Linked DNA regions of Ancylobacter polymorphus. The protein of the gene in region 1 interacts with the protein of each later gene in a pairwise test. Links are inferred from orthologs where the notes say so. Each region holds a gene or a part of one and is shown on either strand. Other genes may lie near its edges.

What was found.
Region 2: the proteins of rho (region 1) and nusG interact in binary tests that used the Escherichia coli proteins (3 or more experiments, as listed by UniProt). The link is inferred for Ancylobacter polymorphus from one-to-one orthologs.

What each region holds. Positions count from the first base shown.
Region 1 is NZ_CP083239.1:1,236,849-1,251,988, forward strand. What follows is about bases 13-2,927. They hold rho (transcription termination factor Rho), read left to right. Parts: upstream 13-794; coding sequence 795-2,060; downstream 2,061-2,927. Other genes in these bases: hemE (uroporphyrinogen decarboxylase), read left to right, coding at 13-20; hemJ (protoporphyrinogen oxidase HemJ), read left to right, coding at 127-552; K9D25_RS05855 (hypothetical protein), read left to right, coding at 2,211-2,615. In the rest of the region: more of hemE, read left to right, coding at 1-12; K9D25_RS05860 (thioredoxin domain-containing protein), read right to left, coding at 2,950-4,974; tRNA uridine-5-carboxymethylaminomethyl(34) synthesis GTPase MnmE, read left to right, coding at 5,050-6,459; tRNA uridine-5-carboxymethylaminomethyl(34) synthesis enzyme MnmG, read left to right, coding at 6,695-8,563; 16S rRNA (guanine(527)-N(7))-methyltransferase RsmG, read left to right, coding at 8,622-9,314; K9D25_RS05880 (ParA family protein), read left to right, coding at 9,307-10,164; K9D25_RS05885 (ParB/RepB/Spo0J family partition protein), read left to right, coding at 10,176-11,084; holA (DNA polymerase III subunit delta), read right to left, coding at 11,103-12,128; K9D25_RS05895 (hypothetical protein), read right to left, coding at 12,133-12,732; leuS (leucine--tRNA ligase), read right to left, coding at 12,746-15,140. UniProt on the Escherichia coli protein: Facilitates transcription termination by a mechanism that involves Rho binding to the nascent RNA, activation of Rho's RNA-dependent ATPase activity, and release of the mRNA from the DNA template.
Region 2 is NZ_CP083239.1:3,684,619-3,699,817, reverse strand. Bases 10,882-13,855 are described here. They hold nusG (transcription termination/antitermination protein NusG), read left to right. Parts: upstream 10,882-12,090; coding sequence 12,091-12,621; downstream 12,622-13,855. Other genes in these bases: K9D25_RS17715 (ribbon-helix-helix domain-containing protein), read left to right, coding at 13,501-13,855; K9D25_RS17720 (DJ-1/PfpI family protein), read left to right, coding at 12,794-13,408; secE (preprotein translocase subunit SecE), read left to right, coding at 11,882-12,079; tuf (elongation factor Tu), read left to right, coding at 10,882-11,429. Outside these bases: K9D25_RS17805 (ABC transporter ATP-binding protein), read right to left, coding at 1-703; K9D25_RS17800 (extracellular solute-binding protein), read right to left, coding at 824-1,951; K9D25_RS17795 (TerC family protein), read left to right, coding at 2,398-3,210; K9D25_RS17790 (sulfite oxidase-like oxidoreductase), read left to right, coding at 3,298-3,996; K9D25_RS17780 (hypothetical protein), read right to left, coding at 4,261-4,776; K9D25_RS17775 (cysteine rich repeat-containing protein), read left to right, coding at 5,099-5,521; K9D25_RS17770 (OmpA family protein), read left to right, coding at 5,556-6,185; K9D25_RS17765 (RidA family protein), read left to right, coding at 6,292-6,633; K9D25_RS17760 (MFS transporter), read right to left, coding at 6,750-8,381; K9D25_RS17755 (TrmH family RNA methyltransferase), read right to left, coding at 8,783-9,604; more of tuf, read left to right, coding at 10,239-10,881; more of K9D25_RS17715, read left to right, coding at 13,856-13,872; rplK (50S ribosomal protein L11), read left to right, coding at 14,126-14,575; rplA (50S ribosomal protein L1), read left to right, coding at 14,580-15,199. UniProt on the Escherichia coli protein: Part of the processive rRNA transcription and antitermination complex (rrnTAC). The complex forms an RNA-chaperone ring around the RNA exit tunnel of RNA polymerase (RNAP).

The DNA.
Region 1 (15,140 bases):
CGCGGATTCGCGGCGTCTAGAGCACGTTCCGATCTGACTGCATCGCAATCAGATCGGTAAAGCGTTCTCTATCAATACTTTAGAGACTGGTTCACCGAGGCTCTAGGCGAGGATCGAAGGCGGCCCATGCTGTATGAGTGGATCAAGGTGCTGCATGTGATCGCCATCCTCTCCTGGATGGCCGGCCTGCTCTATCTGCCGCGGCTGATGGTCTATCACTGCGACGCGCCCAAGGGTTCGCCGCAGTCGGAAACCTTCAAGGTGATGGAACGGCGCCTGCTCAAGGCGATCATGAACCCGGCGATGATCGTCGCCTGGCTCGCCGGCCTCTGGCTCGCCTGGGACGGCGGCTGGTTCGCCTCGGGCTGGTTTCACGTGAAACTGGCGCTGGTGCTGGCGATGAGCGGCTTTCATGGCGCGCTGTCGCGCTGGGTGAAGGATTTCGCTGCCGACCGCAATGTCCGCCGGCCTCGCTTCTACCGCATCATGAACGAGGTGCCGACGCTGCTGATGATCGGCATCGTCATCATGGTCATCGTAAAGCCGTTTTGACGCGTTCAAAGCGTCACGCGGCGCACTTGCGCCGAATCGTGCCTTTGCCTATGGTGCGCGAACTCCACGAAGCTGGCTGTCGCTCCGTTCAGGCGGGCATCTTCCCCGATGCCGCACGGTGTGCCGGATAGGAAGCCGATCCCCTCGGCCTGGGTCCGCAGACCAGCGCTTCCCACCTTTTGTCGTTTCGGCGGGACTTCCCGGCCGGCTACGTCCACATTTAGATATCGAGGCCTTTTCCCATGGGGGAAATGAAGCTCCAGGACCTCAAGTCCAAGAACCCCGCCGAACTTCTGGTGTTCGCCGAGGAGCTTGAGGTCGAGAACGCCAGCACGCTGCGCAAGCAGGAGCTGATGTTCGCCATTCTCAAGCAGCTCGCCGCCAAGGACACCGACATTATCGGCGAGGGCGTGGTCGAGATCCTCTCCGACGGGTTCGGCTTCCTACGCTCCCCGGACGCCAATTACCTCCCCGGCCCTGACGACATTTACGTCTCGCCCAGCCAGATCCGCCGCTTCGGCCTGCGGACGGGTGACACGGTCGAAGGCCAGATCCGCTCCCCGAAGGATGGGGAGCGCTATTTCGCCCTCCTCAAGGTCAACACGATCAATTTCGAGGACCCGGACAAGATCCGGCACAAGATCAACTTCGACAACCTGACCCCGCTCTATCCCGACGAGCGGCTGAAGCTGGAAATCGAAGACCCCACCCGCAAGGATTTCTCGGCCCGCGTCATCGATGTCGTGGCGCCCATCGGCAAGGGCCAGCGCGGCCTCATCGTCGCCCCGCCGCGCACCGGCAAGACGGTGCTGCTGCAGAACATCGCCCAGTCCATCACGACAAATCATCCCGAGTGCTACCTCATCGTGCTGCTCATCGACGAGCGGCCGGAGGAAGTCACCGACATGCAGCGCTCCGTGAAGGGCGAGGTCGTGTCCTCCACCTTCGACGAGCCGGCGCAGCGCCATGTGCAGGTCGCCGAAATGGTGATCGAGAAGGCCAAGCGCCTGGTCGAGCACAAGCGCGACGTGGTGATCCTGCTGGACTCCATCACCCGTCTCGGCCGCGCCTACAACACGGTGGTGCCGTCCTCGGGCAAGGTGCTGACCGGCGGTGTCGATGCCAATGCGCTGCAGCGCCCCAAGCGCTTCTTCGGCGCGGCGCGCAACATCGAAGAGGGCGGCTCGCTCACCATCATCGCCACGGCGCTGGTTGATACCGGCTCGCGCATGGACGAAGTGATCTTCGAAGAGTTCAAGGGCACCGGCAATTCCGAGGTCATCCTCGACCGCAAGGTGTCGGACAAGCGCGTCTTCCCGGCGATCGACATCACCCGCTCGGGCACCCGCAAGGAAGAGCTGCTTGTGCCGGCCGACGTTTTGAAGAAAATGTACGTCCTGCGCCGCATTCTCAACCCGATGGGCACGGTCGACGCGATCGAGTTCCTGGTCGACAAGCTGCGCCAGACCAAGACCAATGGCGACTTCTTCGATTCCATGAATACCTAGAGTGCGATCCGATCAGATTGAATCAATCTGATCGGTAAATCGCCCTCTAACTCTAAGATAGAGAACGCGTTATCCGATCAGCTTGCGATGCAAGCTGATCGGCGCGTACTCTAAGGCGCAAAGCCGAAAGTAGACCGCGGGGAGGCGGGCATGAGGGCAGGGCAGTTCTACCGGCTTTCCGTCATGGCGCTTCCCCTCAGCCTGCTGCTGGCGCTGCCGGTGCAGGCCGGCGTCGCGGAACGCGAGCCGCCGCCAGCGGAACTCTGGCTGTTTGTTATCGGCATCGCCGCGCTTAGCTGGGTCATGGCCTGCCGGCGCTGGTGGCTTCCCCTCGCCGTGTGGCTGCCCACCGCCCTGTTCGTCGCCAGCCTCATCGCCGACTTCGCCGATCCCGTCATCGGGCCGGCAGTGCGGGCCGAACTCGGGCTCGCCTATGTGCTGCAGGCGGACCTCGCCGGCGCGCTGATGCTGGTGGTGCCGCTGATGCTGGCCAATGTGAAGTTCAGCCGGCTCGATACGGATAATCGACCGGGTGTACGGCGCCAGCGGCGCTGATTGCGGCTTCGCAATAAAGACGGCAGAATTTTCAAAATATCTGGCAAGTACGCCTAAAATCCATCATTTCACCTCCGAAATGATGGCCTTCAGAAATGACTCAGGGCGGGCGACAGACATGTCGTCCGACCCATTCCTCGTAAAAGCCAAAACGCCCGCCAGCGGCCGTTTCTGTTGATCTGCGCGGGGGTGGGGGATTTTCTCCCCGGATTATCCACAGGCTTACCCACACTCGTCGCCGCGACGGCCGATTCGACCACAAAATGCTGCCGGCGGCGCCCGAACCTTCCGTTCCTGCCGGCAAGCCAGGGGAGGGCCTCACGGGCCCCTCCCTTCAGCGGCCCCGGAGCAGCTCCTCCAGTCGATTCACCTCCGTAACGGGCAGTGAGCAGCTGCCGCCGCCGCAGACGAAGGCGGCAGGCGCGCCGACATCGCCTCCGCTGGTCAGGCTCGTCGCCTTCGCACGCGCGCGGTGATCGTCGGGCAGGGCCGAGGGATCGCTCACGCGCTGCACGCTGACATCGACCAGCGGCATCCGGCGGGCGGCGTCTGTGAGCGCGTCAGCCTCCGCACCCACGCCGATGACGACGACCTCGCGCGCCCGCAGCCTGGTGTCGAGCGCGTTAAGCAGGCCGGCATGGCTGTAGAGATGCGGCGCGGCGCGCGGCAGCAGCGCCTCGAACAGGCGGTCAGCACGGGCGCGATAGGCCTCGTCCCCGGTCAGGATCGCCAGCCGCACCAAATTGCGGGCGATCAGCGCCTGCGGGTTGGTCACCGCATCGTCGGCGGTGGCCTCCGGGCGCAGGATCAACCCTTCCGCGTCGGCGGCGGTGAGATAATAGCCGCCCGCTTCCGTCGCGTGATGCGTTTCCAGCATCCCCTGCCAGGCAATCGCCTGATCGAGATAGGCCCGCTCGCCCGTCGCTTCCGCCAGCGCCAGCGCCGCGCCGATCATCGCGGCATAATCCGAGGCGAGACCGGGGAAGACCAGCCGGCCCGCGCGCCAGCTATGACCGAGCCGTCCGTCCTTCACCATCGATTCGGCGATGAAACGGAAGGCGCCAGCGGCCAGCTCCACCCATTCCGGCCGTCCGATTCGCGGCGCGGCGCCGACCAGCGCCGCGATCATCAGCCCGTTCCAGTCCGCCAGCACCTTGTCATCGCGGCCGGGCGGTACCCGCTTTTCTCGCACGGCCAGCAGCTTGTCGCGAAGCATGGCGAGCCGGATTTCGTCGGCGCCCGAGCGCTCCGTCTCCTTCAGCCGGTTGGGGATCGACACGCCTTCCCAATTGCCGAACGGGGCAATGTCGTAATGGCGGGCGAAGAACTCGGCGTCCTGCGCGCCCAGCGCGTCCAGCACTTGTTTGAGCGTCCAGACATAATAGCGGCCCTCATGGCCCTCGGAATCGGCGTCGAGGCTGGCGGCGAAGGCGCCGCCCTCGGTCATCATCTCGCGCTGCAGCCAGCCCACCGTCTCGATGGCGCGGGCGCGAAAAAGCTCGGCGCCGGTCTCGGCATAGGCGAGGCCGAGCAGGTCGAGGATCTGCGCATTGTCGTACAGCATCTTCTCGAAATGCGGCACCAGCCAGCGGTCATCGACGCTGTAGCGGGAATAGCCACCGCCAATATGGTCGTAGATGCCGCCCTCGCTCATGCCGTCTAGCGCGTGCAGCGCGGCGTCGCGCAGCTTTTGCCGTCCGGTGCGCTCCCAGCCGCGCCACAGCAAATCAAGGAAAGGCGTGTTGGGGAATTTCGGCGAGCCCTGCAGTCCGCCATGCTCGGTATCCATGATGCCGAGAATGCGCCCGGCGATATCGTCCAGCTCATTAGTGCCGATCACCACCTGGCCCGCCGGTCGCGCCTTCTGCCGCAGCCGCTCCAGCAGCGCCACGCGGTTCTGGGCAATGCGCGGATCGCCCGAGGCGTAGGCGTTCGCCATGGTCTTCAGCACATCGGTGAAGGCGGGCTGGCCATAGCGCGCTTCCTTGGGGAAATAGGTGCCGCCCCAGAACGGCGCGCCTTCGGCGTCGAGGAACATGGTCATCGGCCAGCCGCCCTGCACGCCGAGCTGCTGCAGCGCGGCCATGTAGATCTGGTCGACCTCCGGCCGCTCCTCGCGATCGACCTTGATGTTGACGAACAGCTCGTTCATCACCGCCGCCGTCGCCGCGTCCTCGAAGCTCTCATGCGCCATCACATGGCACCAGTGGCAGGCGGCATAGCCGATGGAGAGCAGGATCGGCCGGTTGCTGCGCCGCGCCTCGGCGAAGGCCTCCGGCGTCCATTCCCACCAGTCGACGGGGTTGTCCTTATGCTGGAGCAGATAGGGGCTGGCGGCGGCGGCGAGCTGGTTGGGCAAGATGACGCTCCGGCTTGGGACGGGGTATCGTGGCGGCCGGTCAAGGCGGCCGATTCAACAGATAGGGCGTAGCGGGTGGACGTGCAGAAAAATAGCGCAATCGCGGCCGACGCAAAGGCGACGGTTCCGGGCGGCAGGGCAGGGAGCGGGGCGTGGGGTGACACCATCGCGGCGGTCTCTTCCGGCACCGGCGGCGCGGTGGCGGTCCTTCGCCTCTCCGGCCCGCAGGCCGGGGCGGCGCTTGCCGCGCTCGTCGGGCGGCTGCCGGAGCCGCGCCGCGCCCAGCTCGCCCGTCTGCGCAACCCGGCGACGGGCGAGGTGCTCGACCAGGGGCTCGTGCTGTGGTTCCCCGGCCCGCGCAGCGCGACCGGCGAGGACATGGCGGAGCTACAGATCCATGGCGGCCGCGCCGTGGTCGCCGCCGTGCTCGGCGCAGTGCTCACCGTCCCCGGCCTGCGGCCGGCGGAGGCGGGCGAGTTCACCCGTCGCGCCTTTCTCAATGGGCGCATGGACCTCACCGAAGCCGAAGGCCTCGCCGACCTGATCGCAGCGGAGACCCAGGCGCAGCGCCGGCTGGCCTTCGCCCATGCCTTCGGCCATCTCGGCCAGCAGGTCGAGGCCTGGCGCGGCCGGCTCATCCGCGCCATGGCGCTGGTGGAAGCGGGCATCGATTTCGCCGATGAAGACGACGTGCCGGCCGGGGCGCGGGCGCTGGCCAAGCCGGAAGTGGCGGCGCTCCTGGACCAGCTCACCCGCGCATTGGCGGACCGGCGCGGCGCCATGGTCCGCGAAGGGGCGCTCATCGCCATTGCCGGCCTGCCCAATGCCGGCAAGTCGTCGCTGCTCAACGCGCTCGCCCGGCGCGAGGTGGCCATCGTTTCCGACGAGCCGGGCACCACGCGGGACTTGCTGGAAGTCGCGCTCGACCTTGACGGCCACAAGGCCACGCTGGTCGACACCGCCGGCCTGCGCGAGGCGGAAAGCCGGGTGGAGGCGGAAGGCATTCGCCGCGCCCGCGCCCGCATGGCGCAGGCCGACCTCGTTCTCTGGGTGCATGATCTCACCGACGGCCCCGCGCCGGCGGAGGCCCCGGTGACGGCCGGCGCGCCCCTCTGGTTGCTGGGCAACAAGGTCGACCGGGCGGTCGGCTCCCCCGCGCTCGACGCTGCGTGGGCGCGCCATCGGCTGACGGTTTCCGCCGCGCGCGGCGAGGGGCTGGAAGAACTCATCGGCGCCCTCGGCCGCTTCATCGCCGAGCGGGCGGCGGGAGAGCACCCGGCCCTGCTGCGGGCGCGGCACCGCGCCAGCGCCGAAGAAGCCCGGGCCCAGATCGAGCACGCCCTCGCGCAGTGGGACCGGCTCGACGACGAACTCCTCGCCGAGGAACTGCGCCTCGCCGCCCGGGCGCTGGGCCGGATGACCGGCGCCATCGGGGTCGAGGATCTTCTCGATGTCGTGTTCCGCGAATTCTGCATCGGCAAATAGGCTCCCGCCGGGGCTTCGGATTCACGTGAAACACCGGCCGCACAGGGGCCGATTCGTAAACGAAATGTTTCACGTGAATCAGCCCGCCGCCTTGTCCCCCACGAAGATGACCGAACCCGTGACTTGACGGCACGGCGAAACGCTGGCTCAAACGGCATTCTCCCTTTGCCGGCCGATCCGTGCGCGTGCTTTCAGCGACGCAACAGCAAGCCGCGAGCCCATGAACCGCGAGCCCATGACCAGCGCTTCCGCTTCTCCCGATCTTCGCTTCGATGTCGTCATCGTCGGTGGCGGCCATGCCGGCACCGAGGCGGCGGCCGCCGCCGCGCGGCTCGGCGCCCGAACCGCGCTGGTGACGCACAGCCACGCCACGCTCGGCACCATGTCGTGCAACCCGGCGATTGGCGGGCTGGGCAAAGGCCATCTGGTGCGCGAGATCGACGCGTTGGATGGGCTGATGGGCCGCGTCGCCGATCAGGGCGGCATCCAGTTCCGTCTGCTCAACCGCCGCAAAGGGCCGGCGGTGCGCGGCCCACGCGCCCAGGCCGACCGCAAGCTCTACGCGCAGGCGATGCAGCGGGAAATCGATTCGCAGCCGAACCTATCGGTGGTCGAAGGCGAAGCTGACCGCCTCATCATGCAGGACGGACGCGTTGCCGGGCTGGTGCTGGCGGATGGCCGCCATGTCGCGGCGGGCGCCGTCGTCATCACCACAGGCACCTTTCTCAATGGGCTGATCCACATCGGCGACCGGCAGATTCCGGCGGGCCGCATGGGGGAGGCGCCGGCGCGCGGGCTATCTTCGTCGCTCGCCGCGCTCGGCCTGTGGCTCGGCCGGCTGAAGACCGGCACCCCGCCGCGCCTCGATGGCCGCACCATTGATTGGGCCGGGTTGGAGATGCAGGAGGGCGACACACCACCCGAACCCTTCTCCGCGCTCACCGCCGCCATCACTAACCCACAGGTGATGTGCGGCATCACCCGCACCACGCCCGAAACCCATGCGGTGATCCGCGCCAATATCGCGCGTTCGGCCATGTATTCCGGCAACATCCAGAGCGTCGGCCCGCGCTACTGCCCTTCGATCGAGGACAAGATCGTCCGCTTCGGCGAGCGCGACGGGCACCAGATTTTCCTGGAGCCGGAGGGGCTGGACGACCCCACCGTCTATCCCAATGGCATTTCCACCTCGCTGCCGGAAGACGTGCAGCGCGCGCTTCTGGCAACCATTCCGGGGCTGGAACGGGTGGAGGTGCTGCGCCCCGGCTACGCCATCGAATATGATCATGTCGATCCGCGGGAGCTGGAGCCGACGCTGGAAGTGCGCAAGGCGCGTGGCCTGTTCCTTGCCGGCCAGATCAACGGCACCACGGGTTATGAGGAGGCTGCGGCGCAGGGGCTGGTCGCGGGGCTCAACGCCGCCCGCCGCGCCGGCGGCCAGGATGGCGCGACCTTCGACCGGGCCGAGGCTTATATCGGCGTGATGATCGACGATCTCGTCACCCGGGGCGTATCCGAGCCCTACCGCATGTTCACCTCGCGGGCGGAGTACCGGCTCTCGCTGCGGGCGGACAATGCCGACCAGCGGCTGACGGGAAAGGGCGAGGCGCTCGGGCTCGTCGGCGAAGCTCGCCGCCGGCATTTCGCCGGGCGGCGGGAGGCGCTGGCACGGGTGACGACCTGGGCGCATTCCGTTTCCATCACTCCGGGGGAGGGGGATCGGCACGGGCTCACCCTCAATCGCGACGGCCAGCGGCGCACGGCCTTCGACCTGCTCTCCTACCCGCAGGTGAGCTGGGCCGACATCTGCCGCATCTGGCCGGAGGCACAGGCGGAAGAGGCGCGCATCGGCGAACAGGTCGAGGTCGACGCCAAGTACGCGGTCTATCTGCATCGCCAGGAAGCCGACATCGCTGCCTTCCGGCGGGAGGAAGCGGCTGAACTGGCGGAGATGGATTATCGCGGGTTGGCCGGACTCTCCAACGAACTCAAGGCCAAGCTGGAATCGATTCGGCCCCGTACCATTGGTCAGGCAGGCCGCATTGATGGCATGACCCCGGCCGCGCTGGCGCTGCTCGCCGCCCATGCAAAGCGAGCCTCCTGAGCCGCCCCGACCCATCGGTCTTGGCTGATCCCCGGCCGCCGATGCGGTATGCTGCGCCATGTCCCAAACCGATTCGTCCGACCGCGCCCATGCGCTGAGCCTCACGCCTGTTTCACGTGAAACAGAACAGCGGCTCGACATCATCGTCGCCCTGCTGGAAAAGTGGCAGCGCACCATCAATCTGGTGGCGCCGGCCACGCTCCCCGTAGTGTGGACACGCCATGTCGCAGACTCGCTGCAGCTGGTGCCACTGGCCGGAGCGGTCACCCGCTGGGTCGATCTCGGCTCCGGCGGCGGCTTTCCCGGCCTGGTCGTCGCGGCGGCGCTGGCGGAGCGGCCGGACGCGGACGTGACGCTGGTGGAGAGCGACAGCCGCAAGGCGGCCTTTCTGCGCGAGGCGGCGCGGCTGGCGGACCTCCCCGTCACGGTGGTGCCGTCGCGAATCGAGCAGGTCGCGGGTGTGCTGGCGCCGGGCGTCGAGGTGGTTTCCGCCCGCGCGCTTGCGCCATTGCCGCGCCTGCTCCAGCTGGCGGCACCTTTCCTTGCACAGGGGGCGGCCGGCCTGTTCCTGAAGGGACAAGATGTTGATAACGAATTGACCGAGTCAGCTAAATCTTGGAGAATCAACAGTGAAATCTCGCCCAGCCTGACCGGCGGCGGCGGGCATATCCTGATCGTCCGCAGTGCGGTTCCCTTGGGTATCGGTGCGGCCGCAGACGTCGGTTTTTCGCAGGGTGGACATCATGACTGAGGCTTCGCTCGCTCCCGCCGCGCCCCGTGCGGTTCCCCGCGTGCTTGCCCTCGCCAACCAGAAGGGCGGCGTCGGCAAGACCACCACGGCGATCAATCTCGGCACCGCCCTTGCCGCCATTGGCGAGACCGTGCTGATCATCGATCTCGACCCGCAGGGCAATGCCTCCACCGGCCTTGGCATCGAGCGCAGCCGCCGGCGCGTCTCCACTTATGATGTGCTGACCGGCGAGATCGAGCTGCGCGACGCGGTGCTGGAAACCGCGGTGCCGCGCCTGCACATCGCACCGTCGACGCTGGACCTGTCCGGCATTGAGTTGGAGCTCGCCAGCCAGCGCGACCGCGCCTTCCGCCTGCGTGACGCCATTCGTCGGCTGAATGGGACGGCCGATTCGGACCCGGAACGAACAGATCCCGAATACACCTATGTGCTGATCGACTGCCCGCCGTCGCTGAACCTGATCACGGTCAACGCCATGGCGGCGTCCAACGCCATTCTCGTGCCGCTGCAATGCGAGTTCTTCGCGCTGGAAGGTCTGTCGCAGCTGCTGAAGACGGTGGAGCAGGTGCGCACCACGCTCAATCCCGGCCTGTCCATCCATGGTATCGTGCTGACCATGTTCGATGCGCGCAACAATCTCTCCACCCAGGTGGTGGACGATGTGCGCCAGTTCATGGGCGCCAAGGTCTATGAGACCATCATTCCGCGTAATGTGCGGGTGTCGGAAGCGCCGTCCTATGGCAAGCCGGTCCTGCTCTACGATCTCAAATGCGTGGGGTCGCAGGCCTATCTTCGTCTCGCTTCCGAAATAATTCAGCGCGAGCGCAGCCTGCGCGTCGCGGCGGCCTGAGGGAGGGAGCGATGGCGATGGCGGAAGACGGCGGCCGCTCGCGGCTCGGGCGCGGCCTGGCGGCGCTGATCGGCGATATGGGCGAGGATGGCGGCGCGGCCAATGAGCGGGCCCGCGTCCCCGGCGGCGCGCGCAAGGTGCCGCTGGCTTTTCTGCGCGCCAATCCGCGCAACCCGCGCCGCAGCTTTGCGGAGGCGGATCTCGAAGATCTCGCCGCCTCCATCCGCGAGCGCGGCGTCATCCAGCCCATCGTCGTGCGCCAAGTCGCCGGCGAGCGCGATGCCTATGAGATCGTCGCCGGCGAACGTCGCTGGCGGGCGTCGCAGCGGGCCGGCATCCACGAGGTGCCGATCGTCGTCGTCGAGGTCAATGACCGCGAGGCGCTGGAAATCGCCATCATCGAGAATGTCCAGCGCGCCGATCTCAACCCGCTGGAAGAGGCGGCGGGCTACCAGTCGCTCGCCGACCAGTTCGGTTACTCCCAGAACGATCTCGCCCGCGTCATCGGCAAGAGCCGCAGCCATGTCGCCAATACGATGCGCCTGCTGCGCCTGCCGGAGCCGGTGAAGGCCTATCTCGCCGATGGCCGCCTGTCCGCCGGCCACGCGCGGGCGCTGCTGACCCAGGATGATCCCGAAGCCCTGGCGCGGGCGATTGTCGAGCAGGGCATGAATGTGCGCGCCATCGAGGCGCTGGCGCAGGAGCTCAACGTCGCCAAGGCGGAAGCGGCCGGCAAGCCGCCAAAGAAGCCGAAGCACCCCGCGCTCGATGCCGACACCGCCGCGCTGCAGCGCCGGCTCTCCGACGAGCTGGGGTTGAGCGTGACGCTGAAGCATGACGGCGAGGCGGGCGAGATCCGCATCCGCTATTCCTCGCTCGATCAGCTCGACGAGGTCTGCCGCCGCCTCGCCGGCGTCTGAGCCCGCGCCCTCCGCGCCTCAGCCGCGCCGCGCCTGCGCCGCCACCTGCAGCAGCGCCCGCTCGGCGATGGCCGGGCCGAGCGCGGCATTGCGGCGGGCGGCGAGAAGCGCGTCGTCCAGCGCGAACAGCGCCGTCTCCAGCCGGGCGACGGTCCAGCTGCGCAGCGCCTTCTCGATGAAGGGCTTGCGGCGGAAATGGATCGCCGGCCGCGCGCCTTCCACCGCCCGCTCGACACTGCCGCCGGCTTCAACGGCAAGGCGCATCTGGTGCAGCGCCTGCGCCGTGCGGCACACCGCCCCCAGCACGATATCCGCCCGCATGCCTTCGCCGGTCGCCTTGGCGAAGGCGCTCGCCATGTCGGCGGGCTGGCCGGCAAAGGTGGCGTCGGCGATCTCGTCCAGCGCGAGACTGGAGGCGTCGCCGACAATGGCGCGCACATGGGCGCTGGTGATGCGCGGCTCGCCGGCGGCGTAAAGCAGCAGCTTGGCGATCTCGCCGCGCGAGGCCATGCGGTCGCCGCCGAGCAGCGCCATCAGTTCGCCGCGCGCGTCGCGGTCGAGCTGGGTGCCGGCCTCGGCCATCATGGTGTCGATAAGCCGGCTAAGGTCACGCTCGCTATCGGCATAGCAGGCGATGGCCAGCGCATGCGGCGAGGCTTCGCACAGCGCGCGCAAGCCTTGGCCGCGCTTGAGGTCGCCGGCCTCAATCACAACGATCGCCTGCTCCGGCGGCTGAGCCAGCAGCGCTTCCACCGCCGGCACCACATTGCGCGAGCCGACGCGCAGCGAGACCACGCGGCGGCCGCCAAACAGCGCCACCGTGCCGGCCTCGTCGACCAGCCGTCCGGGATCGCCGGAGATTTCGTCGCCGTCGAGCCGGATCAGGCCGAAAGGATCGTCGGAACCGGCGCTGGCGCGGGCGAGATAGGCCTTGGCGCGCTCGCGCACCAGGCCGCTATCCGGGCCGAACAGCAGCAGCACGGGGCGCAGCGGATCGAGGCGGCTGAGCGTCGCCTCGACATCGCCCGGCCGGACGGCGACCATGGCCTCAGCTCTTCGGCGCGGCAGTCAGCGGCGCGGTGGTCACAGGGGCCGTGGCGCCCGGGGCGGCGGGCGTCGCACCGCCAGTGACAAAAAAGGAGGCGAGCTGGCTCTTGATCGATTCGGCGGCGACGGTGGCGGAGCGGTTCTCGGCGTCGCGTATGGCGCGGGCGCGGGCGAAGCGCTGATAGCCGCTGTCGAGCGAGGCCTTGCCGCTGGCCTTGCCGGTGCGCAGCGGCGTCTTGAGATTGCCGGCGTCGAACAGCTTCCACGAGACATCCACCGAGACGATCTCCACTTCCGGCAGGCCGGTGAGCGGGCTGACGACGGAGGCCTGGTTGGTCTTGCTCGCCACGTCGAGGAACAGCTTGTAGGGCACGCCCGTCGGATTGCCGGCGCCGCCGGTCAGGGCGAAGATCAGGTCGTTGCGCACCTCGTCGGCGACACGGCCCTGCGCGAACACCACTTCCACCTGGCTCAGACTGTCCTGCAAGGACGAGCCCTGGCCGGGCGTGGTCTCGGCATACATGGGCTGGAAACAGCCCGCCGTGGAAAGGGCGAGCAGTCCCGCCCCGGCGAGACCGAGCAGGCGGCGGCGTGAGGGCATCGTGTTCCTCCGGTCAGGCGACGACATTCACAATCCTTTGCGGCACGACGATGATACGCTTCGGGGCGCGTCCGTCGAGGGCCTGCGCGATCAGGTCGAGGGCGAGCACCGCCTTCTCCACCTCGGCGGGGCTGGCCTCCTTCGGCACCACGATCTCGCCGCGACGCTTGCCATTGATCTGAATCGGCAGCGTAACGGTGTCGTCCACCAGCAGCGCGGCCTCGACTTCGGGCCAGTGCGCCTGCGCCATCAGCCCGGCGCCGTTCAGCACCTGCCCGCATTCCTCGGCGAGATGCGGCACCATCGGCGCCACCACGGAAACGAGGAAGCCCGCCGCCTCGCGCAGGGCGAAGGCGAGGTCGGGCGCCAGCGCGCCGGCTTCCGCCGTCTTGCGCGCGCCCGTCAGAGCGTCGCCGAACACATTGGCGAAGGCGTGCACGCGCGCGACCGCCACGTTGAAGCGCAGCCGCTCGATATCCTCGGCCACCTGCGCCGCCAGCTTGTGCGACGCGCGGCGCAGCGCGAGCGATTCGGCGCCGAAATCATCCGGCCGCGCCACGTCGCCCGGCACCAGCGCGACGGTGTCGCCGACGAGGCGCCACACGCGCTGCACGAAGCGCCAGGCGCCCTCGATGCCCTTGTCCGTCCATTCGCTGTCGCGCTCGGGCGGGGTGTCGGAAAGCATGAACCAGCGGGCGCTGTCGACGCCATAGGTGTCGGCCACCACTTCCGGCGGCACGACATTCTTCTTCGACTTCGACATCTTCTCCGGCGCGCCGACGGTCACCTTCTCGCCGGTGCCCACCTTCACCGGCTGGCCGGCGGCGTCGCGTTCCACCTCTTCGGGGAACAGCCAGCGGCCTTCCGCGTCCTTATAGGTCTCGTGGACGATCATGCCCTGCGTGAACAGGCCGGCGAAGGGCTCGGCCACCGAGACGCGGCCGAGCTTTTTGAGCGTGCGAATGAAGAAGCGGGAATAGAGCAGGTGCAGGATCGCGTGCTCGATGCCGCCAATATACTGGTCCACCGGCAGCCACTGGTCGGCGGCGCCCTTCTGCAGCGGCGCGGTGCCGGGCTCGGCGGCGAAACGGGCGAAGTACCAGGAGGAATCGACGAACGTATCCATCGTGTCGGTTTCGCGCCGGGCCGGCGCGCCGCAGTTCGGGCAGTTCACATGCTTCCAGCTTGGGTGGCGGTCCAGCGGGTTGCCGGGCTGGTCGAAGGACACGTCCTCCGGCAGCTTGACGGGCAGCTGGTCGTCCGGCACCGGCACCGGGCCGCAGGTGTCGCAATGGATGATCGGGATCGGGCAACCCCAATAGCGCTGGCGCGAAATGCCCCAGTCGCGCAGGCGGTAATTCACCGCCCGCTCGCCGACGGGCGCGTTGCCGAGAATCTCGTTCTCCAGCCGCAGCGCCACCTTTTCCTTCGCCGCCGGCACGGTGAGGCCGTCGAGGAAGCCGGAATTGAACAGCACGCCCTCGCCCTCATAGGGCGCCTCCGCCACCGAGAAACCGGCGGGGTCGACATCGGGCGGCAGCACGACCGGGGTGATCGGCAGGGCGTATTTGCGGGCGAAGTCATGGTCGCGCTGGTCATGCGCCGGGCAGCCGAAAATGGCGCCGGTGCCGTATTCCATCAGCACGAAATTGGCGACATAGACCGGCAGATCCGGCCCGCCCAAGGGGTGGCGCACCTTCAGCCCGGTGTCGAAGCCCATCTTTTCCTGGGTCTCGATTTCGGCGGTGGAGGTGCCGCCGCGCCGGCATTCCTCGACGAAGCTCGCCAGCGCCGGGTTGCCCGCCGCCAGGGTCTCGGTCACGGGGTGGCCGGGGGAAAGGGCGAGGAAGGCGGCGCCGAACAGCGTGTCCGGCCGCGTGGTGTAGACCTTGATCTCGGCGGGCAGGTCCTCCGGCGCATCGGCCAGCGCGAAGCGCACATGCAGCCCTTCCGAGCGGCCGATCCAGTTGCGCTGCATCAGCCGCACCTTGTCGGGCCAGCGCTCCAGCGTGTCGAGCCCGGCGAGCAGTTCCTCGGAGGCGTCGGAAATCCGGAAGAACCACTGCGCCAGCTTGCGCCGTTCCACCAGCGCGCCGGAACGCCAGCCGCGCCCGTCGATCACCTGCTCATTGGCGAGCACGGTGTTGTCGACCGGGTCCCAGTTCACCTCGCTCTCGCGGCGGTAGACGAAGCCGCCTTTGAGGAAATCGAGGAAGATGCGCTGCTGCTCGCCATAATAGGAGGGATCGCAGGTGGCGATCTCGCGCGACCAGTCGAGCGACAGGCCGAGCAGCTTCAGCTGCTCGCGCATGGTGGCGATGTTCTCGTAGGTCCACTTGCCCGGATGCGTCTTGCGCTCGATGGCGGCATTTTCCGCCGGCAGGCCGAACGCGTCCCAGCCCATGGGG
Region 2 (15,199 bases), 2.4 Mb from region 1 along the record:
TCGCCGGGTCGGCATAAAGCGTGTCGGCGTCCGCGACCTGTTCGAGCTTGCCGCGGCTCATCACAGCCACCCGGTCGGACATGGCGAGCGCTTCGCCCTGGTCGTGGGTAATGTAGATGAAGGTGATTCCCACCCGCTTCTGGATGGCGCGCAGTTCGCTGCGCATGTGCTGACGCAGCTTGAGGTCGAGTGCCGACAACGGTTCGTCCAGCAAGAGCACCGCCGGCTCGACCGCGAGCGCCCGGGCGATGGCCACCCGCTGGCGCTGGCCACCTGAGAGGTCCGCCGGCTTCTTGTCGCCATAACCGCCAAGCGCCACGAGTTCGAGAAGTTCCTGCGCGCGCTTCAGCCGCTCGGCCTTGCGCACGCCGCGTGCCTCCAGCCCGAAGGCGACGTTCTCGGCCACGCTCATCAAGGGGAAGAGTGCGAGATTCTGAAAGATCAACGCGGTCGGCCGCTCATTCGGGCCCTTGCCCGCCATATCCTCGCCGCCGATCAGCACCCGGCCAGCGGTGGGCTCGATGAAGCCGGAAATGGTGCGCAGCAAGGTGGTCTTGCCGCAGCCGGAGGGGCCGAGAATCGAGAAGAACTCGCCCGCGTGAATGGAAAGATCGGTCGGCTGCACGGCGGTGGAATCGCCGAAGCGGATCGACACCTTGTCGAGACGCACGTCTTTGCCGCGTAGCGGGGTCGCATCAGCCATGGTGGGGTCCGTCCTGGCCGGTCCGCCCGGCCGTCCACGTCATCGAGGCATTCCGCCGGGGGCGGCGGGCATCCCCGGGTGCGGCCCGGAGATGCCATGGTGTCGTGTGAGAGCGCCGTATCAGCTGTTGGTCAGCTTCTCGACATACTCGCCGCGCAGCTTGGCGTAGAAGTCGGTCTGCATCGGCCACCAGAAGAGATTGTCGATGGTGCCAGCCGGATAGGCCGCATCGAAGGCCGCGCGGGCTTCCTCGGAGAGGAACTGCTGGGCGCCGGCGGCGCAGCTGTTGTAGCCAGTGGTGTTGGCGAAGCGAGCGCCGACTTCCGGTTGGTAGATGAAGTTGGCAAAGGCATAGGCCTGCTCGACATTCGCGGCGCCCGAGGGGATGCCGAGCGTGTCAGTCCAGGCGAGGCCGCCTTCCTTCGGCATGCCGTAGCTCCACTTCTTGTCAGTGTTGCGGTGGAGCAGGATGCCAGTCGTATCCCAGGTCTGGCCAATGGTGCAGCCGGCGTCGGTGAAGGCGGCGGTCGCCTCGGTGGCGTTGTTCCAGTAGGCGCCGATATTGCCCTTATGGGCGAGGATATACTTGAGCACGCCTTCGAAGACGCGGCGCGAATCGGCCTCGGACTTGTAGAGGTCCATGCCGCGGTCCGACTTCAGCTCGCCGGTGGCGTCGAGATAGAGCGCGACGCCGTTGAACACCGACTTCTGGCGGATGGCGGTCTGCTTGGGGTGGTCGGCGAGCCACATGTCGCCATAGGAAATCTCGCCGGACTTCTTGCCGGGAAACTTGGTGGAGTCCCAGGTGATGCCCTCGGTGCCCCAGTCGAACGGCACGAGGTAGCGCTTGCCGCGATAGGCCGCGCCGAGCTTGAGCGAGTTGCGATAGATCGAGGGGATGATCAGCGAGGACTGGAACTTCGACTCGTCGATCGGCTGGAGCAGATTGTCCTTGTAGTAGTTGGGGCCGGTGTCGACAGACGGGAAGATGATATCGAAGCCCTTGCCGCCGGCGGCGCGCAGCTTGTTCTCGCATTCTTCGTTGGAGCCGTAGGTCGACAGATTCACCTTGACGCCGGTGGCATTGGTGAAGTCGGCCAGCAGGGTGTTCTTGTCGAAATAGTCGCCCCAGGCATAGACGTTGAGCGAGCCGGAGGTCGCGAGCGCGTCGTGGGCGCGGAGCACGGCGGGCGCGGCGATCGCGAAGGCGCCGGCCTTCATCAGGTCGCGACGAGAAAAGCGGGTCATCAGTACCTCCCTTTGCCCCCGGAGGGCGAAACGGTGTTCGCTCTAGTTCGGGGCGATGAACGGACGATGACACGGTAAATTCGCGCGTGGAAGCCATTGTCGCAAATAACCAATGCGAGGTAGTGGCTGCTCAGTTTAGGCAAGCAAAAGTTGCATTTGGGATCCCATCAACTTGTCGAGGGTGCGACAATCTGTCATGCAAAGGACGGGTGGCTTTGATGCGCGCCTGCCTTACTTTCTCACGACCCGTTGATCCGGGCCCCTCTGACGCGAGCCGCCGGCGTTCGCGTGATGTCGGATCGCTTTCCGACGTCGCGCCGGCAGGATTGTGTCGCAGATGATTATTTTACCCCCCTCTCGATCCGAACCGCCCGTTGGTGCGTTAATGCGCCGCGCGGCCATGGCTGCGCCGACCCGTCTCTTGGCGATCTCTGGGGAGTGATCCGGTGGAATATTTGATGGAACTTGCCGCCAGCCCGGCGGCCTGGGCGGCGCTTGTTACGCTTGTCGCCATGGAAGTCGTGCTCGGCATCGACAACCTGCTGTTCATTTCGATCCTGACCAACAAGCTGCCTGAAGATATCCGGCCTCGCGCCCGGCGGATCGGCATCGGTCTGGCGCTGGTCATGCGTCTCGGCCTGCTCAGCACCATCGCCATCATCGTTACCCTGGTCGAGCCGGTGTTCTCCGTTTTCGGCCATCCCTTCTCCTGGCGCGACATCATCCTGATCGCCGGCGGCCTGTTCCTGGTGTGGAAGGCGACCAAGGAGATTCATCACAGCATGGCGCCGCATGACGAGCAGGAGGCGTCCCTCGGGGGCACCCTGCAGGTCAGCTTCAGCGCGGCCATTGTGCAGATCCTGATCCTTGACCTCGTCTTCTCGGTGGACAGCATCATCACGGCGGTCGGCATGACCGAGCACATTCCGATCATGGTCATCGCCGTCGTCTTTGCGGTGCTCACCATGCTGTTCGCGGCCGGCCCGCTGGCTAATTTCATCAACCGCAACCCGTCCATCGTGATGCTCGCTCTCGGCTTCCTGCTGCTCATCGGCACGACGCTGATCGCGGAAGGTTTCGGCGCCCATGTTTCTAAGGGCTATATCTACACCGCCATGGCCTTCTCGGCGGGGGTCGAAGCCCTGAACATGCTTCAGCGCAAGCGCCGCCCGACAGCGGCGGGGCAGGCCGTCGCGGGGCATCATCACAGCCCAGCGCCGGACGCGCCGCCTGCCGAACACAGCCGCGTGAATGCCTGAATGTGAAGCGGCGGCGTGGGAAAGGAAAAGCCCGCGCCGCCGGACACTGCTAGGATCGGGCGTCCCTCCAGAGAAGGAGCCCGGTCCATGGCGGACACATCCGAGCCGCATCTCCCCGCTGACGAGAGCGGGGACCTCCCCCCCGACAGCAAGCTTACCCGCACCAAACGTGCCTGGGCCCGGGCCGGCAAATTCCTCACCGGCCGTGTCGCCCGCCCGGAAGAGGACCGGTTGCCGCCCGGCCAGCATCTCGTGCGCGACTGGCCGGTGCTCGACCTTGGTATGCAGCCGCGTATCGCCCTTGATCGCTGGCGGCTCGACGTGACGGGCGAAGTGGAAACCCCCGTCTCCTGGGACTGGGCGACCTTCCGCGCGCAGAAGCAGACCCGCGAGACGACGGACATTCACTGCGTTACCACGTGGTCGCGCTATGACAATCACTGGGAGGGCCTCGCCACCCGCGACCTGCTCGACGTGGTGATGCCGCGTGAAACCGCGCGCTTCGTGCTTCTCCACTCCTATGACGGCTACATCACGAATTTGGCGCTGGAGGACTTCGCGGCGGAGGACGCTCTCATCGTCCACAGCTGGGAGGACAAACCGCTCACCATCGAGCATGGCGGTCCGGCGCGGCTGGTGGTGCCGCATCTCTACTTCTGGAAAAGCGCCAAATGGCTCAAGAAGATCGAGTTTGTCGTTGCCGACAAACGTGGCTTCTGGGAGGAGAACGGCTATCACAACCACGCCGATCCGTGGAAGGAAGAGCGCTATTCCGATGAGGAGTGAGCGCGTTCTGGCGCACCCCTGCGGAGGGGCGGGAAATGGTGCCGGCTGAGGGGATCGAACCCCCGACCTTCGGTTTACAAAACCGCTGCACTACCGCTGTGCTAAGCCGGCACCGGCTTGGCTTCGACTTGTTCCATCCAAGCGACGGAAACACGGCCGATGACCGAGGATGCGCCGGCAATTAGGCCGCCGGCGACTGTTTCTCTTCGCCGATGGTCGGCGCCCGGTCAAGTCGTCGGTGTGACCGACATGGACAGGCGCGATTTACTTGGGCCCGCTGAAGCTCGTCATCCTGCCACCGCGGAACCGGCATTCGACATTCCAGAACCCCAGTTGGCCACGGGCCTTGATGACGTTGAAGGAGAGCGTCACCACCTTCTCTCGACCGGGCAGCACCGCCTTCGCGGCGAGCTTCACGATCGGGTAGGCTGGCGCCGTCCGGGCAGCCTTCTCGCAGTAATTGAGGGCATCCCGGTCTGAAATCTCCACAGGACCCGGTTGCGGCCCCGGGCCCCACGGGCCCGGCGGATTCGGATAGGGCGGCGGCGGGGGCGGCCGGTTCCGGTCAAGCGTAATGCGGCAGTCGGAGTAGGCCCGCGTGCCCGGTACAAGGCCCCAGGAGCGGCATTTGGCATCGTCAGCCTGGTCGGGCGTAGGGTAGGGGGGTGGATAGGACGGCGCGTAAGGCGGGGGATAGGGCGCGGGCGGCGGATAATATTGGGCGAGGGCGGGAGCGCAGGTGATCAGCACCGCCGTCACGGCTGAAAGCAGCTGTTTCAAGATTCGTGGTCCCCCGTGAACTGACCTTTGCCTGCGGCGGCCCGGCGGAGCTGTCAAGGCGCGTGGCCCGGTGCTGCGACACCCTTAGTTCGGCTGAGCGCGCTCATAGCGCCGGTAGGATGGTCCATCGCAACTGGTAAAGGGATGCGAAGGCGCATCCGCCCCTCAAATACCGACGATCTGCCGAAAACCGGCAAAATACGCCATTGCGCCAAGCGCGACCTTCTGCGAGACGAATCCGTGGGAAATCGTTCGCACCGGCGCGTGCCGAATCCCCCCGGGGTGACGACCACCGCGGGCACGCCATTTGGGAGGCTGGACTATGAAGCGATTTTTGTTCGGACTGGCGGCGATGCTGCTGGCCGGCATGGCCGGCAGCGCGTCGGCCCAGACGATGAGCTATGCGGAAGCTGGGGCGCTGATCGCCAAGAGCTGCGGCCCCTCCATCGAGAAATTCTGTGCCAAGGACAATCTCGGCACGGGTGAGGTTCGTAACTGCCTGATGGCGCATCAGGACCAGGTGCCGCAGCAGTGCTTCGACGATTATGCCGCCGCGCGGGCCTCTATCGCCAAGCGCATTGCGGCGCAGGGCGACGCCTGGAACGTGTGCAACGCGAACATCCGCCAGGCCTGCGCCGGCGTTCAGCCGGGCGACGCCAACATTCTCAACTGCCTGATTGACGCCAGCAAGGTGATCCGGCCGGCCTGCAAGTCCATTCTGGTCGATGCCGGCTGGTGGCAGTGACGGAACGGCGAAACGCTAGGGAAAGAGACAGATCATGACCCGTATCACCCGTTTCGTCGGCGGGCTCGCCCTCGCCGCTGCGCTCGCCGCGCCGCTGGCCGGCACCGCGACCGCGCAGACTGCCGATTCCGACTCGCAGATCATGCAGGGCCTCTCGCAGGCCACCATGTTCGACCCGTCGCTCACCGCCCAGGTGCTGCGCCAGATGGCGCAGGACGCCGTCACCCAGAACCAGCCGCTGACGCTCGACAAGTCCGAAATCGCCAAGCGGCTCGACAAGCTGGCGCAGATCACTGTGCAGATCCAGTTCGCGCTGGGGTCTGACATTATCCGTCCCGAGTCCTACCGGACGCTCGGCTCGATCGCCGACGCCATGCATCACCCGATCCTGGCGAACTACAAGTTCATTGTCGTCGGCAACACCGACACGACCGGCACCCGCGCCTTCAACCTGAAGCTCAGCCAGGAGCGCGCCAACGCCATCGTGCAGGCGCTGGTCGTGGTGTTTGGCATCTCGCCGGATCGCCTCGAGGCCGTCGGCCTCGGCCAGGAGGCGCTGCAGGTGCCCTCAAAGCCGCAGGACCCGATCAATCGCCGCGTGCAGATCTTCACCATCGGCACGGTTGGGCCGATGGGCAAGCCGGTCCCCACCAGCGCTCCCTGAGCGGGACGCTCGCATCTTCATGTGATAGGAAGCCGGCCGGTGCCCCGCGCACCGGCCGGCTTTGTTTTGGCCGCCCCGTTTTCCGTCACATCCAGAGTTTCAGCAGATGAGCATCACCAGAATCGAAGTCGGCCCGCGCATGAGCGAGGCCGTGGTCCACGGGTCCGTCGTGTATCTCGCCGGCCAGGTGGCCAAGGGCGACAGCGTGACCGCGCAGACTGAGGCCGTGCTCGGCCAGATCGACGCGCTGCTTGCGAAGGCGGGCACCGACAAGACCAAGCTGCTGACCGCCACCATCTACCTCGCCGACATTTCCACCTTCGCGGAAATGAACGCGGTTTGGGATAAGTGGGTGTCGGCCGGCAACACGCCGGCGCGCGCCACGGTCGAAGCGGCGCTGGCGACGCCGGAGTACAAGGTGGAAATCGTCGTCGCGGCCGCGATCTGAGGGGGCGCCGGCAATCACCGCCGGCGATCTAACTAAGTACAAAAAAGGCCCCGTCGCAGGACGGGGCCTTTCGTTTTCTGGGGCTCTCCGAGCGGAAGCGGGAGCCTGACTCTGGCTCAGTGCCAGTTTTCGAGGTCGCGCTTATTGGTCTCCGGCGCCAGAACCAGGCCGATGACGAAGGTCGCCAGGGCAACGATGATCGGGTACCAGAGGCCGTAATAGATGTCGCCGGTGGCTGCCACCATGGCGAAGGCGGTGGTCGGCAGGAAGCCGCCGAACCAGCCATTGCCGATGTGATAGGGCAGCGACATCGCGGTGTAGCGGATGCGTGTCGGGAACAACTCAACCAGCCAGGCCGCGATCGGGCCGTACACCATGGTGACGAACAGCACCAGGATGGTCAGCAGCGCCACCACCATGGGCGTGTTGATCGCGGCCGGGTCGGCCTTCGCCGGGTAACCGGCGGCGCGGATGGCCTCGGTCATGCTGGCGTTGAAGGCGTCGCTCTGGGTCTTCATCGCCGCCGCGTCGAGACCGACGCCGCTGAAGGACGGGATGACTTTGTCGCCCACCTTGACGCTCGCCACGGTGCCGGCCGGTGCCGCCTCATTGGAGTAGTTCACCGAGTTGCGCGCCAGGAAGGACTTGGCGATGTCGCAGGAGGTGACGAACTTGGCCGTGCCGACCGGGTTGAACTGGAACGAGCACTCAGCCGGATTGGCGACGACGGTGACCGGCGAAGCGGCCTGCGCCTTCTCAAGTGCCGGGTTGGCGTAGTGGGTGATCGCCGCGAAGATCGGGAAATAGGTCAGCGCCGCGATAAGGCAGCCGCCGAGAATGATCGGCTTGCGGCCGATCTTGTCGGACAGCCAGCCGAACACGATGAAGAACGGCGTGCCGATCAGCAGCGAGATGGCGATCAGGACGTTGGCGGTCCAGCCATCGACCTTCAACGTTTGGGTGAGGAAGAACAGGGCATAGAACTGGCCCGTGTACCAGACAACGGCCTGGCCGGCGGTGCCGCCGAACAGCGCAATGAGGCCGACCTTGGCGTTCTCCCAACGGCCGAACGCCTCGGTGAGCGGCGCCTTGGAGGTCTTGCCCTCTTCCTTCATCTTCTTGAAAACGGGCGATTCGTTCAGGGTGAGACGAATCCAGACCGACACCGCGAGCAGAAGGATCGACACCAGGAACGGAATGCGCCAGCCCCACTCCGCGAACGCCGCCTCGCCGAGATAGGTGCGGGTGCCGAGAATGACGAGCAGGGAGAGGAACAGGCCCAGCGTCGCCGTGGTTTGAATCCACGACGTGTAGAACCCGCGCCGGCCATTCGGCGCATGCTCGGCGACATAGGTGGCGGCGCCACCATACTCACCGCCCAGCGCGAGGCCTTGGAACAGGCGCAGAATGATGAGGATCACCGGCGCGGCAATGCCCCAGCTGGCGTAGTTGGGCAGGATGCCGACGACGAAGGTCGAGGCGCCCATCAGCAGAATGGTGATGAGGAAGGTGTATTTGCGGCCGACGAGATCGCCGAGCCGGCCGAACACGATGGCGCCGAACGGACGCACCGCGAAGCCGGCGGCGAAGGCCATGAGGGCGAAGATGAACGCGGCGGTCGGATTGACGCCCGAGAAGAACTGCGCCGCGATGATCGCCGAGAGCGAGCCGTAGAGATAGAAATCGTACCATTCAAAGACGGTGCCGAGCGAAGAAGCGAAGATGACCTTCTTTTCCTCGCGGGTCATGGGAGCCGCCTTCCCGGCGGGCCCCGCAGTGGTTACGCTCATGTGTTTCCCTTCCCCAAAGTAAGTCGCGCCAATGCAGTGGCGTGCGAGATCGATCGCACGCACGATGAAGCCAGCTCGCGAGAGCCGCGTTTGTGATGGCCGAGTTTGGGAGTCCCTGCGGGGAACGCCGTAGGCTCGGGCTGTCTCCTCCCGGAGGCGGCCCGCCACGATGGGCATGATGCCTTTCCCCGGTGTCCTGGCGCGCGGAATTCTCCGATTCCGTCGCTTGCCTCAGGGGAGAGTGGCGAAAGCGGGGCGTTTTGACGATTGGCAATTGGTCGTAAACTGCTGCTTATGTTGCAATGCAGCAGAAGATCCGACTTTTCCCAAGTAAAGCCGGAGCGACACCATTCCGTGGCTCAGTTGGGGGCGCCGATCGCTCGCCGGGCGATATAGAGCGCGAGCACGGCGGCGTTCGACACGTTCAAGCTGACGATGGCGCCGGGAAGATCGATGCGCGCCAGCGTATCGCAGGTTTGGCGCGTCAGCTGCCGCAGCCCCTTTCCTTCGGCGCCCAGCACGAGCGCGACGGGAGAGGCGAGGGGGGTGTCGACCAGATCAGCCGGCCCCTCACTGTCGAGCCCGACGACCTGCACGCCGTTTTGCTTCAGTTCGTCGAGCGCGCGCGCCAGATTGCCCACAAAACAGAAGGGCACGTGTTCCAGCCCACCGCTTGCGCTCTTGGCGAGCACGCCGGTCGCGGCCGGGCTATGGCGCGCCGTGGTGACGATGGCGCCAACCTTCAGCGCCGCCGCCGAGCGCACGATGGCGCCGACATTATGCGGATCGGTGATCTGGTCGAGCACCAGCAGAAGATCGCACTCCGCCGCCTTGGCAAGGCTGAGCGAAGGCAGAGGATCGCACTCGGCCAGCATGCCCTGGTGCACCGCGTCGGGGTCGAGCAGACGGTCGATCTCACCGGGCCGGACGATTTCCGGGTCCAGCCGGTGCGGGATTCCTTCTTCCTGCAGACGACGCGCGGCGTTCTCGGTCAGCATTAGCCGGCGCAGCTTGCGCCGCGGATTGCGCAGCGCTTCGACCACGCTGTGCCAGCCATACAGAATCGCCACATCGTCCGGCCACGCGCCAAAAGGCCGGCCTGCGGGACGCGGGCGGGGCTGGCGAGGACGAGAGGCGGAAGGCTTGGGACGGCCGGACGGGCGGCTGGGGCGATCGTTCATGCGCGCGTTCTGTCACGGCGCGCGCCGCTTGGCAATTTGCCTTGTCGCAGCCACTTGCCCTGTCCGCCATGCGCGACTTTCATTCACCCGGTCTCGCGCGAAATCGCCGCGTGATCCACAGCTTTGGGAGCGGACCAACGCAGCGGGGTTGACAGGGCAGGGGCACCTCACCATAAAGCCGGCCGCACGGGAAACGCATCGCGTCGGTTCCCGGTCAGGTCGACAAGCCGATGCATTTCGACGCATCGCAGATCGGCCGACGTGCGAGGGGGAGTGTCCCGAGCGGCAAAGGGGGCGGACTGTAAATCCGCTGGCTATGCCTTCGTAGGTTCGAGTCCTACCTCCCCCACCACGTCGCCTTCCGCTAATCTATGCAGACCTCGCGGGTGTAGCTCAATGGTAGAGCAACAGCCTTCCAAGCTGATGACGAGGGTTCGATTCCCTTCACCCGCTCCACTTTTCTCCCAAGCCCCTATATGAGGCGACGGCGCGTTCATGCGCCGAACCAGCCCGAGGGCGATGCGATTATCCCCACCGCAGCTGCGGCGCAACGCGGCACTTGCGGAAAGCCGGGAAACCGCCTATCCCACGGCCCGATTTTTCGCGGCCCGTATGCCGCTGAAGGAAACGAGTTATGGCCAAAGAGAAGTTCAACCGTTCGAAGCCTCACTGCAACATCGGGACGATTGGCCATGTTGACCATGGCAAGACGTCTCTGACGGCAGCGATCACGAAGGTTCTTGCGGAGACGGGCGGCGCGACGTTCACGGCGTACGACCAGATCGACAAGGCGCCGGAAGAGAAGGCGCGCGGCATCACGATCTCGACCGCTCACGTTGAGTACGAGACGACGAACCGCCACTACGCCCACGTCGACTGCCCCGGCCACGCCGACTATGTGAAGAACATGATCACGGGCGCGGCGCAGATGGACGGCGCGATCCTGGTTGTGTCGGCGGCGGACGGCCCGATGCCGCAGACCCGCGAGCACATCCTTCTGGCGCGTCAGGTCGGCGTTCCGGCTCTGGTGGTGTTCCTCAACAAGTGCGACATGGTCGACGACGAGGAACTGCTTGAGCTGGTGGAGCTCGAGGTTCGCGAGCTTCTGTCGAAGTACGACTTCCCCGGCGACGACATCCCGATCATCCGTGGCTCGGCGCTGGTGGCGCTGGAGAACGGCGATGCCAAGCTCGGCCGCGACGCCATCCTGAAGCTGATGGAATCGGTTGACGCCTACATCCCGCAGCCGGAGCGTCCGGTTGACCTGCCGTTCCTGATGCCGATCGAAGACGTGTTCTCGATTTCGGGCCGCGGCACGGTGGTGACCGGCCGCGTCGAGCGCGGCGTGATCAAGGTCGGCGAGGAAGTCGAGATCGTCGGCATCCGCCCGACGGTGAAGACGACGGTGACGGGCGTGGAAATGTTCCGCAAGCTGCTCGACCAGGGCCAGGCCGGCGACAACGTCGGTATCCTTGTTCGCGGCACGAAGCGCGAGGACGTGGAGCGCGGTCAGGTCGTGTGCAAGCCGGGTTCGGTGAAGCCGCACACGAAGTTCAAGGCCGAAGCCTACATCCTGACGAAGGAAGAGGGCGGCCGCCACACGCCGTTCTTCACTAACTACCGTCCGCAGTTCTATTTCCGCACGACGGACGTGACGGGCATCGTGACCCTGCCGGAAGGCACGGAAATGGTGATGCCGGGCGACAACATCACGGTTGACGTGGCGCTGATCGTTCCGATCGCGATGGAAGAGAAGCTGCGCTTCGCCATCCGCGAAGGCGGCCGCACCGTCGGCGCCGGCGTCGTCGCTTCCATCATCGAGTGACATCGAGACGAAGGGGTGCGCGGGTCGCATCCCTTTCCGGCGACAAAGTTTTTCACGCTTTGCTGTCGAACTGTTGAAACCGGGCCTCGCGCCCCTCGACGTAGGCGCGCGGCCGGTTATAGTGCCTCGCGATTCGAGAGTCGGACGATATGGGCATCGCCCCGTCCGACTCTTCTAGGAGTGTAGCTCAACTGGTTAGAGCACCGGTCTCCAAAACCGGGGGTTGGGGGTTCGAGTCCCTCCACTCCTGCCACTTCCCCTGGAGGTGGCAGGCAAGAGCGCCAAAGGTTCTTTGACGCGAGGCGGCTTTGCGGGCTATACGCCCGCTTCGTGCATTTTTGGAGGGTCGTGTTGCCGGGGCGCCGGAAGGCGTGCAAGGCGGGACCCGCAGGCGGCGCGCCGCGATCAGCCGATACCGGCGCGGGCCGCATCAGAGGCGTTTCGAGACGAGCATGGCGAAGACGAACCCGGTCGAGTTCTTTCAGCAGGTCCGCGCGGAAGCCCGCAAGGTCACCTGGCCGACCCGTCGCGAGACGCTCATCACTACCGCGATGGTGTTCGTCATGGTGGTGCTGGCCTCGCTGTTCTTCCTGGTCGCCGACCAGATTCTGAGCTTCGCGATCGCTCAGATCCTGCAAATCGGCCGTTGAGGAGAGACGCGATGCCGATGCGCTGGTACATCGTTCACGCCTATTCCAACTTCGAGAAGAAGGTCGCGGACTCCATCAAGGAGCAGGCTGCGCAGCGCGGCCTTACCGACCTGTTCGAGCAGGTGCTCGTGCCGACCGAGAAGGTCGTCGAGGTGCGCCGCGGCCGCAAGGTCGACGCCGAGCGCAAGTTCTTCCCCGGCTACGTTCTGGTGAAGATGGACCTGACCGACGAGGCCTTCCACCTCATCAAGAACACGCCGAAGGTCACCGGTTTCCTCGGCGCGGACAACAAGCCGATGCCGATCGCCGAGAAGGAAGCCATGCGCATCCTTCAGCAAGTGCAGGAAGGCATTGAGCGTCCCAAGCCCTCGATCACCTTCGAGGTTGGTGAGACGGTCAAGGTGTCGGACGGCCCGTTCGCGTCGTTCAACGGCGTCGTCGAAGAGGTCGACGAGGGACGTTCGCGTCTCAAAGTGGCTGTGTCGATCTTCGGCCGCGCCACGCCCGTCGAACTGGAATTCGGGCAGGTCGAGAAGGTCTGACGGTCGGTTCGCTTTCGACCGGGATTTTGCAAGGGCGCGGCTTCGGCGGCGCCCTTTTGCTTTGGTCCGCGCGTTAACGGGTTAACACCCTTCGGTGCGCCGGCTGTTCTAGTCTCTGCCCAAGACCTGCCGCCGCCCGACTGCGGACGGCGGCGCAATCTGGGAGGTGAGAATGGCAGGCAAACGCATTCTGATGATCATCGGCGATTTTGTCGAAGACTACGAGACCATGGTGCCGTTCCAGGCGCTGCTGGCCGTCGGGCACACGGTGCATGCGGTCTGCCCGGACAAGAAGGCCGGCGATAGTGTCGCGACCGCGATCCATGATTTCGAGGGGCAGCAGACCTATTCGGAAAAGCGCGGCCACAATTTCGCGCTCAACGCGACCTTCGCCGAGGTCGATCCCGCCCGCTACGACGCACTGGTGATTCCCGGTGGCCGGGCGCCGGAATATCTGCGGATGAACGCCCGTGCGTTGGAGATCGTCCGTCACTTTTTCGCGGCCGACAAGCCGGTCGCCGCCATCTGCCATGGGGCGCAGCTGCTCGCCGGCGCCCGCGTTCTCGAAGGGCGGACCTGTTCGGCCTATCCTGCCTGTCGCGCTGAGGTGGAGCTTGCGGGCGGCACTTATGCCGACATCGCCATCGACGCGGCGGTGACGGATGGCAACCTGGTATCCGCGCCGGCCTGGCCGGCGCACCCGGCGTGGATCGCCCAGTTTCTTGCTGTCCTCGGCACGACCATCGCCCATGGCGAGGTGACGACCGGGGCGCGCGAGGCGGCCTGACTGACGCTGCCAGCCCCGATCTTCGCCTCTCCGGGGTTCGGGGCTATGATGCGTGTGGCGGGGAGGGTGCCCCGCCGCCGAGGAGGCGCTCCATGTGCAAGCTCTTCATCGAGGCTGATCCGAGCCTGTGGCAGACGCGGCTCAAATCGCTGCGGCTCAACGGCTTCTCCACCAGCGTGCGGCTGGAGAACCTGTATTGGCAGGTGCTGGAGGAGATTGCCCTGCGCGACGGCATGAGCCTCTCGCAGCTGCTCGCCAGGTTGCATGAGGAACTGACCTTCGCCCATGGCGGCGTGGAGAACTTCGCGTCCTTCCTGCGGGTGTGCTGCGGGCGCTATCTCGCGCTCCAAATGGAAGGCGACGTGCCGCGCGATCTCAGCCAGCCCATTCGCAGCCTTGATGCGGACGCGATCCTCGCTCGCGAAGCCCATCGCCGCCGGCGGACGCTGTCGTCGGCGGCGTAAGCCGGCTGAAGTGAGGTCGGCGGAAATGACGGCCGGGTTGCGTTCCGCGGGTTGATCCTGTATGGCAGGCCCCGCAAGCAGGAGGCTTCGGTCTCCGGCATGCATTCATGCGCGGGAGGCACGGCCGGTTCGCCAGCCAGCATTGTGAACGTGCCGCTACCGCGATCCTCCATTTACGCCGCACGCGATGAAGCCGTCGCGACGGCGTGCTTTGGCGTTTGCGACTGGCTGTCGCGCCGCCGAGGAGTTCACTATGGCGAAGAAGATCACCGGCTACATCAAGTTGCAGGTGCCCGCCGGCTCGGCCAACCCGGCCCCGCCGATCGGCCCGGCGCTCGGTCAGCGCGGCCTCAACATCATGGAATTCTGCAAGGCGTTCAACGCCCAGACCGGCCAGCTCGAAAAGGGCATGCCGATCCCGGTCGTGATCACCGCCTACCAGGATCGTTCCTTCACCTTCGAGCTGAAGACCCCCCCGGTTTCCTACTTCCTGAAAAAGGCCGCGGGCCTTGAGACCAAGAAGAAGCCCGGCTCCGGTTCCAAGACCCCGGGCAAGGGTGGCTTCGTCGGCAAGATCTCGCAGAACCAGATGCGCGAGATCGCCGAGAAGAAGATGAAGGACCTCAACTGCGATACCGTCGACGCGGCGGTGCGCATGATCGAGGGCTCCGCCCGTTCCATGGGCCTCGAAGTGGTGGGTTGAGCTGATGGCCAAGATTTCCAAGCGTGTTCGCGCCGTCCGCGAGGGCATTGATCCCGCCAAGCTGTATGGTCTCGATGAGGCGATCCAGCTGCTGAAGGATCGCGCCAACGCCAAGTTCGATGAGACCATCGAAGTGGCGATGAATCTCGGCGTCGATCCCCGCCATGCCGACCAGATGGTCCGTGGCGTGTGCAACCTGCCGAACGGCTCGGGCCGTACCGTGCGCGTCGCCGTGTTCGCCCGCGGCGCCAAGGCCGATGAGGCTAAGGCAGCCGGTGCCGACATCGTCGGTGCCGAGGATCTGCTCGAGACCATTCAGGGCGGCACGATCGATTTCGATCGCTGCATCGCCACCCCGGACCTGATGCCGCTCGTCGGCCGTCTCGGTAAGGTGCTCGGCCCGCGCGGCCTGATGCCGAACCCGAAGGTTGGCACCGTCACCATGGACGTGAAGGGCGCGGTCGAAGCCGCCAAGGGCGGCGCGGTCGAGTTCCGTGTCGAGAAGGCCGGCATTATCCATGCGGGCATCGGCAAGGCCTCGTTCCCGGTCGACAAGCTCGCCGAGAACATTCGCGCCTTCGCCGACGCCGTGGTCAAGGCCAAGCCGACCGGCGCCAAGGGCAC